One region of the Halomonas sp. 3A7M genome, then DNA from elsewhere that is predicted to be linked to it. Evidence: predicted binding sites of a transcription regulator. Region 1 holds the regulator's gene; the other holds the start of a gene.

What was found. Region 1 encodes PhoB, which activates phosphate uptake and scavenging genes when phosphate is short. Its sites were predicted from a motif close to TGTCATANNNNTGTCANA; they were not measured.
Region 2: INT19_RS02055 (putative 2-aminoethylphosphonate ABC transporter substrate-binding protein) is a predicted target of PhoB. The motif match lies at 1,886-1,903, and genes of this name have one in related genera.

Annotation. Positions count from the first base shown of each region.
Region 1 covers NZ_JABUZD010000034.1:22,288-30,024, reverse strand. Annotated here, with positions in the region: gene INT19_RS02505 (hypothetical protein) at 1-11, opposite strand, end outside; gene INT19_RS02500 (HU family DNA-binding protein) at 11-283, opposite strand; gene INT19_RS02495 (NAD(P)/FAD-dependent oxidoreductase) at 388-1,578, opposite strand; gene INT19_RS02490 (chorismate--pyruvate lyase family protein) at 1,666-2,247, shown strand; gene ubiA (4-hydroxybenzoate octaprenyltransferase) at 2,282-3,172, shown strand; gene phoB (phosphate regulon transcriptional regulator PhoB) at 3,293-3,982, shown strand; gene phoR (phosphate regulon sensor histidine kinase PhoR) at 3,985-5,301, shown strand; gene INT19_RS02470 (hypothetical protein) at 5,602-5,904, shown strand; gene INT19_RS02465 (hypothetical protein) at 6,360-6,632, shown strand; gene INT19_RS02460 (copper chaperone PCu(A)C) at 6,731-7,210, opposite strand; gene cysZ (sulfate transporter CysZ) at 7,336-7,737, opposite strand, start outside.
Region 2 covers NZ_JABUZD010000030.1:17,717-25,453, forward strand. Annotated here, with positions in the region: gene INT19_RS02040 (sensor domain-containing phosphodiesterase) at 1-247, shown strand, start outside; gene INT19_RS02045 (HAD family hydrolase) at 365-1,093, shown strand; gene INT19_RS02050 (UTRA domain-containing protein) at 1,086-1,796, shown strand; gene INT19_RS02055 (putative 2-aminoethylphosphonate ABC transporter substrate-binding protein) at 1,951-3,000, shown strand; gene INT19_RS02060 (putative 2-aminoethylphosphonate ABC transporter ATP-binding protein) at 3,044-4,168, shown strand; gene INT19_RS02065 (putative 2-aminoethylphosphonate ABC transporter permease subunit) at 4,165-5,859, shown strand; gene INT19_RS02070 (2-aminoethylphosphonate--pyruvate transaminase) at 5,913-7,049, shown strand; gene phnX (phosphonoacetaldehyde hydrolase) at 7,049-7,737, shown strand, end outside.

The sequences.
Region 1 (7,737 bases):
TTGAGTTTCATTAGGAAACGGCGTCCTTAAGCGCTTTGCCCGGCTTGAACGCAACGTTTTTGCTGGCAGGAATCTGTAACGGCGCGCCAGTTTGGGGGTTTTTGCCAGTACGTGCGGCACGCTGGCGTACGGTAAACGTTCCAAAACCAATCAGAGCGACATCTTCGCCTTTGGCAACGCTGTTAGTGATTTCGTCCAAGATAACGTTCAGGACTTGGCCTGCTTTGTCTTTGGATAGATCAGCGCTTTCAGCAATTGCGGCTGCGAGTTCAGGTTTGCGCATAAAGGTATCTCCCTATGTGGAAATCAAGCGTAAGTTCATCTGTGTTGTTAGAAGCACTGCCCAGCTGGTTAACTTTTTTAGCCTAGTCGCTAAGGCGGCGAAAATCAGCCTAGCAGCGCAGGTGCTACTCTGGAAAGCTCCACTTTCCTTCTCACGCAGCTGCCTGTCAACGCAAATCCAATCAAACGACCGTCTTTATTTTCAGCAATCGCTGTCATTTCACCGCTTTCTCCCTCAATTCTCCACCGTGCTGGTGTGGTTACCGGTGGGTAGGCAACCACGGGTAGTAAGGGCGTTTTCACAATGACGGGCCACGCCCCAAAGCTGACGCTGGTTGGTTTTCCGGCGAGTGTTGACGCCAGCGCTTTTACGCTCGCCTGCAGGGGCTGCACGTACATAGCGTTAACTCCCTCAACGCAAGCCACATCGCCCAACGCAAATATGTTTGGTCGAGAGGTGCGTAGCTGGCGGTCAACCACAATACCGCGATGGCTAACCGTCAGCCCGGCTGCTTCGGCAAGTTGAGTGCGCGGAGCTAAACCCGTGGCGAGTAACACGATGTCGGCAGCATAAAGGTCGCCATTATCAAGACGAAGTGATAGGACGTCATCTACGTTAAGTGCCAGTGTTGTTAGGTTATGCCCTAAGGCAAGTTGGATGCCTGCCTCTTGGAAAGCATCCGCCAGCGCTTGGCCGAGTGGTTCTGGGAGCAGACGTTGCAGCGGGGTACTTTCTGGCGCAATGAGGGTGACTTGGTGGCCGCCAGCATGGAGATCATTGGCGAACTCGCAGCCCACCAGCCCAGCACCGACAACCGCGACACGTTTAGTAGGCGCTGCGCCTAATGCGGCATAAAAGCGGCGATATTCGTCTAAGTCGTTGATGGTGAAGCATCGTTTGGCGACACTTTCAGGCACGCTGAACGGCGTATGGGGCGCCGCACCAGTGGCTAGCACCAGATCGTTATAGTGGAGCTGTTGGCCATTACTGAGTTCTACGCATTGGTTATCCACATGCAGGTGTGCGACCTGGGTGTGGGTAATTAACTCAGCGTTCAGCTCTTCTGCGACGCCGCTGGCGTCACGTTGGGCGAGTTGGTCTGGCGTTAAGCGTTTCGCAAAGCCAGTAGAAAGCAGCGGTTTACTGTAATCATCGCCACTATCGGCACTGATAAGGGTAATGGCACGTGTATCGCCTTGTCGGCGTAGGGCGCGCGCAAGGCCAATCCCCGCCATGCCGGTGCCAATAATAATCAGTGCCGAATGGGAATATCGCGATATCTCGTGTGAGGGCATGCAGTCACCAAAAGTCGGCGGAACAAAAGCCTGTGAGGTCACCATGTTACACTAGCTTTCTGTGTATTGACCGCCTTGGAGACTTTGGTGATCGCCCCTACTGTTCGGCAAGCTTGCCTATTTCCTCATCGACTATTTCCTCACTGGCTCCCTGTTGCTGCGGCTCGTCCTGCAATGAGCGCTTCGTGGTGGCAGTGGGTGGCATCGACGGACTCCTTAACGACGCGGTTAACCGTCGCAGGCGGCACAAACGCATTTCGGGTGCAATTGTTACGTCAAACGATTGGCTTACCTCTGCGGGACGAAGCGCTAGCGCTGGGAATTGAACCGCGCCGCTATGCATGGCTGAGGGAAGTAGCGTTGTGTGTCGGCGATAAGCCCTGGGTAGTAGCACGCTCGGTAGCGCCACTTAGTCAATTACAAGGTAAGGGGTTAGAAGGGCTTGGCGAGCGTTCATTAGGCAGCTGGTTGTTTCAACAACCTGACCTGGTGCGTGGGCCACTCTACGCCACTCGCCATCAGCCACGCTTTGTCGCGGAACACTCTGCGTCGCTTTTAGACAGCGTATGGGGGCGGCGCTCAGTGTTTCAGCACAGTGGGCTATCGCTGTTAGTGCAGGAATACTTTTTATCGACCATGGCAGATGATCTTGCCCTGTCTTCGCGCTAGGCTATCGCCAGCGTTTTCTTTTTGAGAGGTAAGCATGGACCGTTCTCTGTTGAGGCCAACGGGATGGGCTCGGGTGGCTGATTTTTTACATTTAACGCGATTGGATCGCCCGATTGGTACTTGGCTATTGATGTGGCCCACCTTATGGGCATTGTGGATAGCAGCAGAGGGTGTGCCTGGGCGGAATGTTCTGCTGATCTTTATTGCTGGCGTTTATGTGATGCGCGCCGCGGGCTGCGTGGTTAATGATTACGCTGATCGTCATTTCGATGGCCATGTAAAGCGCACTAAACATCGTCCGCTAGCCACTGGTCGTATCAGTGAAACCGAGGCGCAGCTGCTGTTTATCGCGCTGGTAGCCACTGCTTTCATTTTAGTGCTATTGACCAATTGGTTTACGGTGCTGTTGTCGATAGGGGGTGTTGTATTAGCGTTCATTTACCCGTTTATGAAGCGCTACACCCATTTACCTCAGGTAGTGTTGGGGGCTGCGTTCTCTTGGGCGATCCCCATGGCATTCGGTGCGGTATTGGGTCATGTGCCGTTTGAAGCATGGCTATTGTTTAGCGCGAACGTGCTGTGGACCGTTGCCTACGATACCCAATACGCCATGGTCGATCGCGACGATGACCTGAAAATTGGCATCAAATCTACCGCGGTGCTGTTTGGTAGCGCTGATCGTCTGATCATTGGTGTACTGCAAGTGGCGGCACTTGGACTACTTGCCTGGGTAGGATGGCGTGTTGGTTTAGGTGGCTTTTTCTGGCTTGGGCTAGCCGCTATGGCCGCTACGTTTGTCCACCAACAACGCTTAATCGCTGGCCGTGAGCGCGACCGCTGCTTCCAAGCATTTCTTAATAATCATTGGTCTGGCTTGTTAATTTTTGCAGGTATTGCACTAAGTTGGTGGCCAATAACTGGCTAAATATCCTCTATGTCATAAAATTGTCATCGAGTCATGGTGTTATCGTCACTGACATGTCTTTGAACTGTTTTTTAAACTATTTTTTTAATTAGTTTTCATTGAACACCGTGAGGCCCTGGAATGACCGCCAAGACCGTTTTGATTGTCGATGATGAGGCGCCTATTCGCGAGATGATCGCAGTGGCGCTGGAAATGGCTGACTATCGCGTTCTTGAAGCGGATAACGCCCAGGATGCCCACGCGATGATGGTTGACCACCAGCCAGATCTGCTTTTGCTGGATTGGATGATGCCGGGCACCAGTGGTATTGAGCTTGCAAGGCGCTTAAAGCGTGAAGAAGCCACCGCCGAGGTGCCTATCATTATGCTGACCGCTAAAGGCGAAGAAGATAACAAGATTCAAGGGCTTGAGGCTGGGGCGGATGACTATATCACCAAGCCTTTCTCTCCCCGCGAACTGGTGGCGCGCTTAAAAGCAGTATTGCGACGTACTACCCCCCGAGGTGTCGAAGATCCTATTGAAATTAATGGCTTGCTATTAGACCCAGTGAGCCACCGTGTGAGTGCTTACGGTAAGGCGTTAGAAATGGGGCCGACGGAGTACCGTCTGCTGCAGTTTTTCATGACGCACCAAGAGCGCGCCTATACACGTAGCCAACTGCTCGATCAAGTGTGGGGCGGTAACGTATACGTTGAAGAGCGGACGGTAGATGTTCACATCCGACGTCTACGTAAGGCCTTAGGAGAAGCTCACCAGAGTCTCATTCAAACGGTGAGAGGCACTGGGTACCGTTTTTCCGCGCGGGTGTAACGGTGCGCCTGTGGAGCCGAGAACTATGGCGAATTGCGTGGCTGGCCGCTTTGGGCGCTTGTCTGGGGTGGTTGCTGGGTATGCCAGGTCTTGGAGTTGCTGCGGGGCTTGCCGTTTGTCTGGTGTATCAACTGCGCCAATTGCGAGCGCTCTTTAAGTGGTTAACGCTTCATCCTCATGATGAACCCCCTGCTGCGAGCGGCATGTGGGGCGAGCTTTTTGATCGCTTGTATCGCTACCAAAAGAGCCAACGGATTACTCAGAATCGCTTACGTGCCACCCTTGCACGTATTCAGGAATCATCCGAAGCGATGCGTGACAGTGTCGTTATGCTAGATCGACATGGCGACCTGGAGTGGTGGAACAGTGCCGCGACAGAAATGCTGGGCTTGCAAACAGCCCACGACCGTGGCCAGCACATTACCAACCTGCTTCGTGACCCGCGATTTATCAGCTACTTTAATGCACGTAAATACGGTGAGCCGCTGACCTTAACGTCGCCCATCGATGAACGGCATATCCTTCAATATCAAATTACTCTCTATGGTGATGATGAGCGCTTGGTAATGGCGCGAGATATTACCCGCTTGCATCGTTTAGAGCAGATGCGTCGTGACTTTGTCGCCAATGTTTCCCATGAACTACGCACACCGCTAACGGTATTGATGGGTTATTTAGAAACCTACAGCGACTTAAAAGAGCAACTTCCACCACGTTTGGGCCGAGGTATTGCTCAGATGGAAGAGCAGACGAAGCGTATGCAAAACTTAGTCAATGATCTGCTACTGCTCTCTCGGTTAGAAATTGATCAAGGTGGCGAGGATCATCATGCGTTGGCGTTAGGGCCAATGCTCGACGCCATTCGCCGCGATGCGCTAGCGCTCTCTAATCAACAGCACAGTGTTCAAGTCGCGCTTGAGAGCGATGCCCGTCTGATCGGCAGCGAGCAGGAACTGCATAGCGCTATTTCAAACCTAGTGTTTAACGCTGTGCGGTATACGCCAGAGGGTAGTCAGATAACACTTCGCTGGAAAACCATGCCCAATGGCAGTGCTTGTATTGAAGTTGACGACGATGGTGAGGGAATTGACCCTGTGCATATTCCACGCTTAACCGAGCGTTTCTATCGCGTTGATAAAGGGCGTAGTACCGCAACGGGTGGTACCGGGCTTGGTCTAGCGATTGTAAAGCATGTGTTGCTAAGACATGACGCATTGTTACAAATTGAATCTCGCCCTGGCGAAGGAGCCCTCTTTCGCTGTGTTTTTCCGTCTTCACGTGTTGTCAAAAGCGAGTCCGCCTCGCGCAATTCTGTTTAAGTACAAGTGATGTATAGGTGTGTCATGCTTGTCATACAAGTATGGTCACATAATACTCATGTGCCATTTCTAACCACTTTCCCTGCTTGATCTGCAAACGCTTTAAGCGCCCTTTCTATTATTTTTTATTGACTAAGTGTTTGTTTTGTTTGATTTTTTATATAATTTTTGATTTTTTGGCACATCGTCTGCAAGTGTCTTGGTACTTGGTAAGAGAGAAAACCATAGGATTTGGTAAGCCGAAAGGCCGTCTTTCTTACTATTTAAGCAGTACCTGAACAGCGATCTAGGAGACGGAACATGATGTCCAAGGAACTACTCAAGAAAGCTGGTATTTTAAGTGTAGCGTTCGGTTTAGTGGCTAGCCCTGCAGCATTCGCTCAAGAGCCAGCAGACCCCGCGAACAATATTTCCCCTGACGAGCAGCCTGTTGAGACTCAATCCGAAAGTACAACAGATTCAAGTGATTATGATAGCCAAGAGCTGACTCATGACGAAGGCGATAACGCCAGCGACATGGAACCTAGTTCAACTAGCCAGGACGATTCAGAGTCTGGCTATGACAGCACAGATGAGTTGCCTGAAGAAAATAGCGGAATGTAACATTAACTTTGGTTACTTATCTTTTCAAAAGGTACTATAACTCTTACGCTTACGGATGAGCTATTCAGAGGCATGGATGTCAAATTGCATGGATGCTCCTAGATTCAAGGATTGAATCTTTCGACGGTCAACACGCTAGTTAGGGTTAATTCCAAGGCTGGAGCCCCTCAAACGGATAGGAAGCTAGTGTTACGTATCGCGATACTAAGAGTGCTCAAGACCCCACTTCGGTGGGGTCTAATTTTTTGTGTATAGTATAATCATTGTTACGTTGCCCACTGTTTCTTGGTGTTAAAAATGCAATTATTCAGATGACACGTTTTGCGATTGGCAAAAGAAGGTACCTTGTATCATTGCATTGTCGGTTGCTCCATATAGCAAGGAGTTTTTATTTATGTTGTTGAAATCATTTGTTAAAAGCACTGTGGTTGTAGGCTTATCGTTGGGGCTTATCGTTGGGGCTTATCGCAAGTCCATTAGCGTTTGCACACTCTTCCATTGAGCTGAATCAAGGACGTGCTGAGAACCAAGAAATTATTCAACCTCAATCTCGTAACACATCGGGCCCTGCAACCTATTCAGCTAAAGATTTGATCAATGATAATGAGAATACTCTGATATATGCTCCTTCAAGCCGTGCCAGTGACGCTGATGATGACTCTAAAGAGCGAGCAGGTTATCGCGCTGAAGAACTCAACCGTGAAGAAGGTAGCAGTACACGCTGGTAAAGAGGGCGATGGTTAAACGTGTGTGACAAATAAGTTTTATAGCAAAAACCCCGCTTCGGCGGGGTTTTTGTGGTTAAGACGGTGATCGATTGATCCTGTTAATGCTGGTGATGGCGGTCAGCGGCGGTGCTTCCTTCTTGGGCGCTTTGAACCCAAACTTCTATTTCAATAGCGTCTTGCTGGGCAAATTCGAGCGTGATGGGAAACCGGTCACCTTCTGCCAATGGCTGATGTAATCCCATTAGCATTAAGTGATAGCCGCCACCTGGGCGCATTGTTAGCGTTTCATCTTTAGCGATTTCGATAGCACTGACGTGGCGCATTTTCATCATATCGCCTTCCATCTGCATATCATGTAGCTCAACACTTTCGCTCACAGGTGTCTGCGCGCTGACCAGTGTGACGGACTCTGTATGAGCCGTAATATCCAGATAAGCGGCACCATTTGCCACACCGGGGGGAGTTGGCGTGGCAAAAGGATGAGCGATCCTTAACTGGTCGGTTTGAACGTCGTGAGCCGACGCGAAAGAGATTGAGCCAGTGAGGAGAGCCGTCAACCAGAGTGCGCGGGTCAGCATGGTCGTATTCCTTGTAGGGGCCTTATCTTCTTAACAAGGCTTATGCTTAATCTTGAGAATAATAGTGAAGCCAAACAACCTTAAGGTAACAAATAGGTTGTGTCAGCGTTATAGCGATTAAGCCATCAGCGATGAGGCGTAATGTCGCGCGTGCCGCGGTAGTGGTCGTCCCACATTAAGACGGCACCTGCCACCGCGCCGGGAATTAAGAACAGGTTGGCGAGAGGAATCCAGGTCACTAACATGATCAACCCGCCGTAGGTGAGGCTTGGCCACCACCGTTGCGATAATCGTGTACGCATATCGCGAAACGTAACCTTATTGTTATCCATAGGATAATCTAAATAAGTGATTGCCATGATCCACGCGGAAAAAAGGATCCACAAAATAGGCGCTATCAGGTTCAGGCCAGGTATCCAGCTAATGATAAACAGTATCACCATGCGTGGCAGAATATAACCGAGTTTGACTAGCTCACGACCCAAGGCATCGACGGCGGTTTTAGCGAGTCCGCGGTCATCCAGGGG
Region 2 (7,737 bases), on a different contig from region 1:
TGCGGACGCGTTAAAAATAGACATTTCGTTTGTGCGTGACATGCTCGATAACCACCATGATCGGGCGATTGTGCAAACCATTATCGCTATGGCTGACACGCTTGATATGAAAACCCTTGCAGAAGGCGTTGAAAGCCCTTCCCAGGCCGATTTGCTCGCACAAATGGGCTGCAGCGAAGCTCAGGGGTACTGGTTTGGTCGTCCGCTACCCGCCGATGAGTTTGCCTCAATGTGGTTAACCCCTTAAGCCATTTTATTGGCAGGTAGGGCGAGCAATTTCCATTCTCATCAATGGCGTCATCGTCCTGTCATCATCGTTGGCATACCCTACGCGCCGCCGAACTCGCGAAAAAAGGAGTGCCACATGCGCCTCGCTCTGTTTGATCTTGATGACACCCTCCTGGATGGAGACTGCAGCGACCGCTGGAATTTATGGATGATTGAGCAGGGGTGGATCAGTGATGCCGAGACCTTTATAGCCCGTGCCGAACAGATGCAGCAGGCTTATCACGCCGGTAAGTTAAAGCTAGAGGAGTACTTGGCAATGACCTTGGCGCCATTGCGGGGCCGCCGAGTAATCGATGTACAAAAAGAAGTTGAGCGCTTTGTCGCTACCCATTTGCAGCCCCGTATTTTTGATCAAGCCTGGCGCTGCCTGGACGCGCACCGTCAGTCAGGCGATATCCTCGTCCTTATTTCTGCGTCATCGCATCACCTGGTCGCGCCGATTGCGACGATGTTAGGGATTGAGCATGTGCTGGCGGTAGAGCTTAGTGTCGAACAAGCGGCAAGCGGGGCAAGCTACACCGGCCATAGCAAAGGCGTGCTCTCTTACCGTGGGGGGAAAGTAGTGCGTTTTCAGCAGTGGTTAATCGAGCAAAAAATTGCCCCCAGCCATACAACGTTCTACTCAGATTCCCGCAACGATATCCCGCTGCTGCAGTATGTCGACTGCCCAGTGGCGGTTAACCCTGATCCCGTGCTGGCGGAGGTGGCTAGTGTAGAAGGGTGGCAGCGCTTAGACTGGCGGATGGCAGCGTCGACAGACGCTTCATCGGCCAACGATCTATCAGGAAAATCGGCGCATGCCTGATGCCTACTATTTACAGTTAACGGAACAGCTTCGTTATTTAATTACCCAGCATGCCACGCAGTGGGAAGGCAAATTGCCCGCTGAGCGAGTGTTGGCGGAGCGCTTCTCTACGACCCGCGTTACGTTGCGCCAAGCCTTAGCGCAACTGGAGGGGGAAGGGCTCATTCACCGCAGCAATCGGCGTGGCTGGTTTATTTCACCGGCTAGGCTGGTGTATGACCCCACCCGGGACGCAGGCTTTAACGACTATGTGGGGGCTCAGGGGCGGCAACCACGAACGGCGGTTCTAAAGCTGGAAACCCGCTCACATCTGGTGGCTGCCCGTGCCTTGGGGCTGCCCGATGACCAGCCGTTTCACCATATTCGCCGTCGCCGTTATGTGGATGATCGTGCTGTGCTGGTGGAGTCGCTTTGGGTGGTGCCAGAGCGTGCGCCAGAGTTGCTAGACATCTACAGCGGACAATCACTCTGGGGGTTGTTAAGAGGGCGGTGGGGGCATCACTTGGCCAATCGCTCGATACGCATGGTGTCCGAAGCGCTGTCGCCATTAGATGCAGAAGAGTTACTCGTTGCCCCAGGCGCGGCCGGGCTAAACATTTGCCGTGCCATTTTTGATGATCAACAGCGTCCTATCGAATATGACGAAGAGCACTGGTTGCACGATTCGTTATGCATCAGTGTTGAGCTGTCGGGTCAGAAGTAACAGGGTTACGGAGACAAGGCGCTCATGAGGACCCTCACAAGATCCCATCCATACGCATACATAACAACTTAAAAAATCAGTCAAACAAGCGTCATCGCACTGTCATCTAGCGACGGCAAACTTCTGGTCTATACCAAAACGCTGGGAGCCTACCATGTCGAAACTTCGCCGTTTGTTCCAACCTACTCAGATTGCAACTGCTCTGCTCGCAACGACTGCCGTTGCCTTCACTTCGGTGGCTAGCGCCACTGAGCTAACGGTGTACACCGCCGTTGAGTCAGATGACCTGCAAAAATACGCCGAACGCTTCAATGCCGCTCACCCCGATATCACTATTAACTGGGTGCGAGATTCTACGGGCGTGATTACTGCGCGCTTGCTGGCGGAAAAAGATAATCCCCAGGCAGACGTCATCTGGGGCTTAGCCGCCACCAGTCTGCTGGTGCTTGAAGAAGAGGACATGCTGGAGCGCTATGCGCCCGCAGGCGTTGAAAACCTTGATCAAAAATTTATTGATGCTGCTTACCGTAACGGTGAAGACCCTGCGTGGGTAGGCATGGACGCCTGGGTAGCGGCCATTTGCTACAACACTATTGAAGGCGAGCGTCAGGGCGTGCCGATGCCGACCTCCTGGGAAGACCTGACCCAGCCTGAGTTTGAAGGGCATGTGATTATGCCTAACCCCAACTCCTCGGGTACCGGTTATCTGGATGTAGCCAGCTGGATGCAGCTATGGGGCGAAGAGCAGGGCTGGGATTACATGGACCGCCTGCATAACAATATTTCCCGTTACACCCACTCCGGCTCTGCTCCTTGCAGCCTGGCGGCCACCGGTGAAGCAGCAGTCGGTGTGTCGTTTGCCTTCCGTGGTGCACGGTTAAAATCCCAAGGCGCACCGATTGAAGTGATCTTCCCGGAAGAGGGGCTTGGCTGGGATATGGAAGCTGCCGCCATCGTTGCGGGCACCGCCAAACAGGAAGCTGCACAAACGCTGATGGATTGGGCCGTTTCCCGCGAGGCTAACGAACTCTATAACGAAGGCTACGCCGTGGTGGCCTATCCCGGTGTGGCACAGCCGATTGAAAACTATCCCACTGACATTGCCGATCGCATGATTGATGCCGACTTCCAGTGGGCCGCGGTTAACCGCGAACGCGTGCTGGCAGAGTGGCAGCGCCGCTACGACGGTAAAACCGAACAGTAAGCACGAACAGCTGCCCCGGCCAAGGCCGGGGCTTGGAGATGTTATGCAGACCACACTGACATCGCCGCTGACGGCCCACTCGGCGGCGAAACCCCTCTCACCCTCTGCGCACCTAAGCATAGATGGTGTCACCAAGCGTTTCGGTAGCTTTACCGCGCTGGACAACATTGCGCTACAGATTCAGGAAGGCGAGTTTGTATGCTTTTTAGGGCCTTCTGGCTGTGGCAAAACAACCCTGTTGCGCACTATTGCAGGCCTAGCTCAACAAACAGCAGGTAGCTTAATTCAGCGCGGCAAGGATATTTCCACGCTGCCCCCGCAGGCGCGGGATTTTGGCATCGTGTTCCAATCTTATGCGCTGTTTCCCAATCTGACGGTGTTCGACAACGTTGCCTACGGGTTACGCAACCGTCGCAGTAATCGAGCGACGATTGATGCCCGCGTGGCGGAGTTACTTGCGCTGGTTGATCTTAGTGGCAGCGAACATAAATATCCTGCCGCGCTTTCTGGTGGGCAACAGCAGCGGGTTGCGTTGGCACGAGCGCTGGCTACTGAGCCCGGCCTGTTACTGCTTGATGAACCGCTCTCAGCGCTGGATGCGAGGGTGCGCGGCCATTTGCGACATCAGATCAAAGCGCTACAGGCGCGCCTTGGCGTGACCACCATTATGGTGACCCACGATCAAGAAGAAGCACTCACCATGGCTGATCGTATCGTAGTGATGAACCACGGGGTGATCGAACAAGTGGGTACGCCTGCCGAGATCTACCACCAGCCCGCTAGCGCTTTTGTGGCGTCATTTATCGGCACCATGAACTTTTTAGAGGTGACCGCACAGGCGAATAACCACGCGTTGCTAGGCACTATTTCCTGCCCTTGTTTGCCGCACGCCTACCCGCAAGGCCAAGCAGCTCAACTGGCCATTCGCCCCGAAGCAGTCGCGCTTAGTGCCAGCACCACTGGGCTGAGCGGTGATGTTATGGGCATTGAGTTTTTAGGTGCGTTTCAGCGGGTATCGCTGCGTCTTAACAATACCGAACAATGGTTGCTAGCTGATGTTCCCAGCCGTGATAGCGCCACACTAGGATTACGGCTAGGGCAAACCTTGGGTGTCCATTTGCCTGCCGATGCTGCCCGCTTATATCCGGCAGGGAGCAACCAGTCATGAGGGCGAGTATATTTTCAGCGCCTGCAGCAACGCCTTCGCTGGAAGCATTGATACGCCTGATCGTGCTGCTAGCGGCTGTGGCGCTGTTAGTGTTCGGCCTGCTGTTTCCGCTATTTGCAATGTTGGTGAAAAGCCTGCAAGACCGCAGCGGCGACTTTATTGGGCTAGCTAACTTTGTGCAGTATTTTCAAACGCCAGCACTGGTCAATTCGATCGCCAATTCATTGCGCGTTGCGTTCACTACGACGGTGGTTGTCGCAGGGCTCGCCTTTTTATGCGCCTACGGCATTACCCGTACCTGCATGCCGGGCAAACGGCTGTTTCGAATGTTGGCGATTTTGCCCATTTTGGCCCCTTCGTTGCTACCCGCAATTAGCTTGGTTTATCTGTTTGGTAACCAGGGGTTTTTGAGCGACGTGCTGGCAGGTCATTCGATTTATGGGCCGATTGGCATTGTGATGTGCATGAGTTTCTGGATTTTTCCCCATGCGCTAATGCTGCTAACCACTGCGCTGACCAATAGCGATGCACGCCTCTATGAAGCAGCAGAAGCATTGGGCACGCCAAAGTGGCGTACGTTTTTGACGATTACGCTGCCCGGGGTGCGTTACGGGCTGATTTCATGCCTGTTCGTTGTCTTTACGCTGGCCATTACCGACTTTGGTGTGCCGAAAATTATTGGCGGCCAATTCAGCGTGCTCGCCACCGATGTGTATCGCCAAGTGGTGGGGCAGCAGAACTTCCAAATGGGCGCGGTGGTTAGCGTTATTCTACTGATGCCAGCAGTGCTATCGTTCATCGTCGACCGCTGGATACAGAAACGCCAAGTGGCTCAGCTTTCGGCTCGGGCAGTACCGTGGCAGCCAACGCCTAGCCCGCTGCGAGACTGGACGTTTGCGCTGCTGTGTTATTCGGTCGCGGGCATTATTCTGCTGGTCATTGGTACCGCGGTGTATGCGTCGCTCATACAGTTTTGGCCCTATAACCTGTCGTTTACGCTGCAGCATTACACCTTTCAAGGCTTAGCCGGCGGTGGCTGGGGGGCGTGGTTTAACTCCCTCAAACTGGCCTTTAGCGTCGCGTTAGTGGGTACACTGGTGATTTTCTTTAATGCGTGGCTGATTGAAAAGAGCGAAGGCTATCGCCCGCTGCGCCAGGGCCTGCATTTTATGGCCATGCTACCCATGGCGGTGCCGGGTATGGTGCTGGGCCTGGCTTATATCTTCTTTTTCAACCAGGCAGGGAATCCCCTTAACTGGCTGTACAGCACCATGGCGATTCTGGTGCTCAACACGCTAGTGCACTTCTATACGGTGTGTCACCTCACCTCTGTCACCGCGCTGAAACAGCTCGATCCGGAGTTTGAAGCCGTGGGAGCCTCGTTAAAAGTACCGTTCTGGACCACGTTTAGCCGCGTGACATTGCCGGTATCGCTGCCTGCCGTGCTGGATATTTCTGTCTACCTGTTCGTCAATGCGATGACGACAGTGTCTGCGGTAGTGTTCCTCTATAACAGCGATACGCGGCTTGCTTCAGTGGCGGTACTGCATCTGGACGAAGCGGGCTATTTTGCTAGCGCCGCGGCCATGGCTGTGCTGATTTTCCTTACCTCGCTGGTGGTTAAACTGCTCCACACTGCGCTTACCCACGTTCTCTTAAACAACGCTCAGCGTTGGCGTCAGGCGGGCTAAACAGCCCACTACGACAGCGGCTAATATGTGCTTATAATCTGGTATAGACCAAAATGATGAGTCATTCACAAGCGCCTTACCTCTTAACCCCAGGGCCACTAACCACCTCCCAGGCGACCAAAGCAGCCATGTTGCGTGACTGGGGCTCCTGGGATGATGACTTTAACCGTGTGACTGCCGATGTGCGTGCGCAACTGCTTGCCATGGCCGAGGCGACAAGCGACGTCTATGCCTGCGTGCCGATGCAAGGCAGCGGCACGTTCGCCGTTGAAAGTGCGCTGGCCTGCGCAATCAACCCCAACGGCAAGGTGTTGGTATTAATGAACGGCGCTTACGGCAAGCGGGCTGCTCAACTGCTCGATATGATGGGCCGCCGTTATGTGACGCTGGACAAAGGTGACTACCTACCACCGCAACCCGACGAAGTGGCGGCACTGCTACAGCAAGATGCTGACATTACAGCAGTGTTTCTAGTTCACTGCGAAACCAGCTCCGGCATTTTGAACCCGCTGGAAGCCATCGCTGAGGTGGTACGCGCCCACGGAAAAACGCTGATCGTTGACGCCATGAGCTCGTTTGGAGGCGTACCGATCAGTCTGACAACAACCCCTATTGATGTGCTGATTTCCTCAGCCAATAAGTGCATCGAAGGCGTACCGGGCTTTGGTTTTGTGATCATTCGCCAGACGCTACTTGCTGCTGGTCAGGGGCAAGCCCACTCGCTGAGTCTGGATTTACACGCCCAGTGGGATTACATGGAACGCACTGGCCAGTGGCGCTTTACTCCGCCCACGCATACGGTGGTGGCCTTTCAAGCGGCGCTTGCCCAGCACCGGGAAGAGGGCGGCGTGATGGGGCGCTGCACACGTTATACCCATAACCGTAATGTGCTGGTAAAAGGCATGCGAGCGTTAGGCTTCAGCACGCTTTTAGAAGATGAGTGGCTATCGCCGATTATCACCACTTTTTTGAGCCCTACCGACCCTGCGTTTGAATTTAAGACGTTCTATGCAGCGTTGAAGGCGCGTGGCTTTTTGATCTACCCGGGCAAGTTAACTGACGTCGAAAGTTTTCGCATCGGCTGCATTGGCCAATTGGATGCGGCGGTGATTGAACAGTTACTCAGCGTTATTCAAGACGCCCTAACGAATATGGGTGTTTCTCTCTTCACTGAATCAAGGAGTGCCTGATGCACTATCAATCTCCTCAATGTCTGCAGGCGGTGATTTGTGACTGGGCGGGTACGCTGGTCGATTTTGGCTCCTTCGCCCCGACCCAGATATTTGTCGAAGCCTTTGCCGAACTGGGTGTGGCGATCAGCCTAGAAGAAGCACGCGGCCCGATGGGCATGGGCAAATGGGATCATATCCACACGCTGTGCAATCAGCCTGAGATAGCCGAGCGCTTTCTCCAGGCAGTCGGCCACCTGCCGACTGATACCGATGTGACGGCGCTTTATGAACGCTTTATGCCGCTGCAGATCGCCAAAATTGCCGATCACTCGGCGGTGATTCCTGGGGCGCTTGATACGCTAACTTGGTTGCGAGGGCAGGGGCTGAAAATAGGTTCGTGCTCTGGCTATCCGGCCGTGGTGATGGAAAAGGTGGTGGCGCTAGCCGCCGGTAATGGCCTGAAGGTGGATCATGTGGTGGCCACCGATGAGGTGCCCAACGGTCGCCCACACCCCGCCCAGGCGCTGGCCAATGTCATTGCGTTAGGCATCAGTGATGTTGCTGCCTGTATCAAGGTGGACGATACCGCCCCCGGCATCCTTGAAGGGCGCCATGCAGGAATGTGGGCGGTCGCACTCACTTGTTCAGGCAACGCCTTGGGGCTGAGTTATGGCCAGTATCAAGCGCTAAGCGATAGCGAACGCCG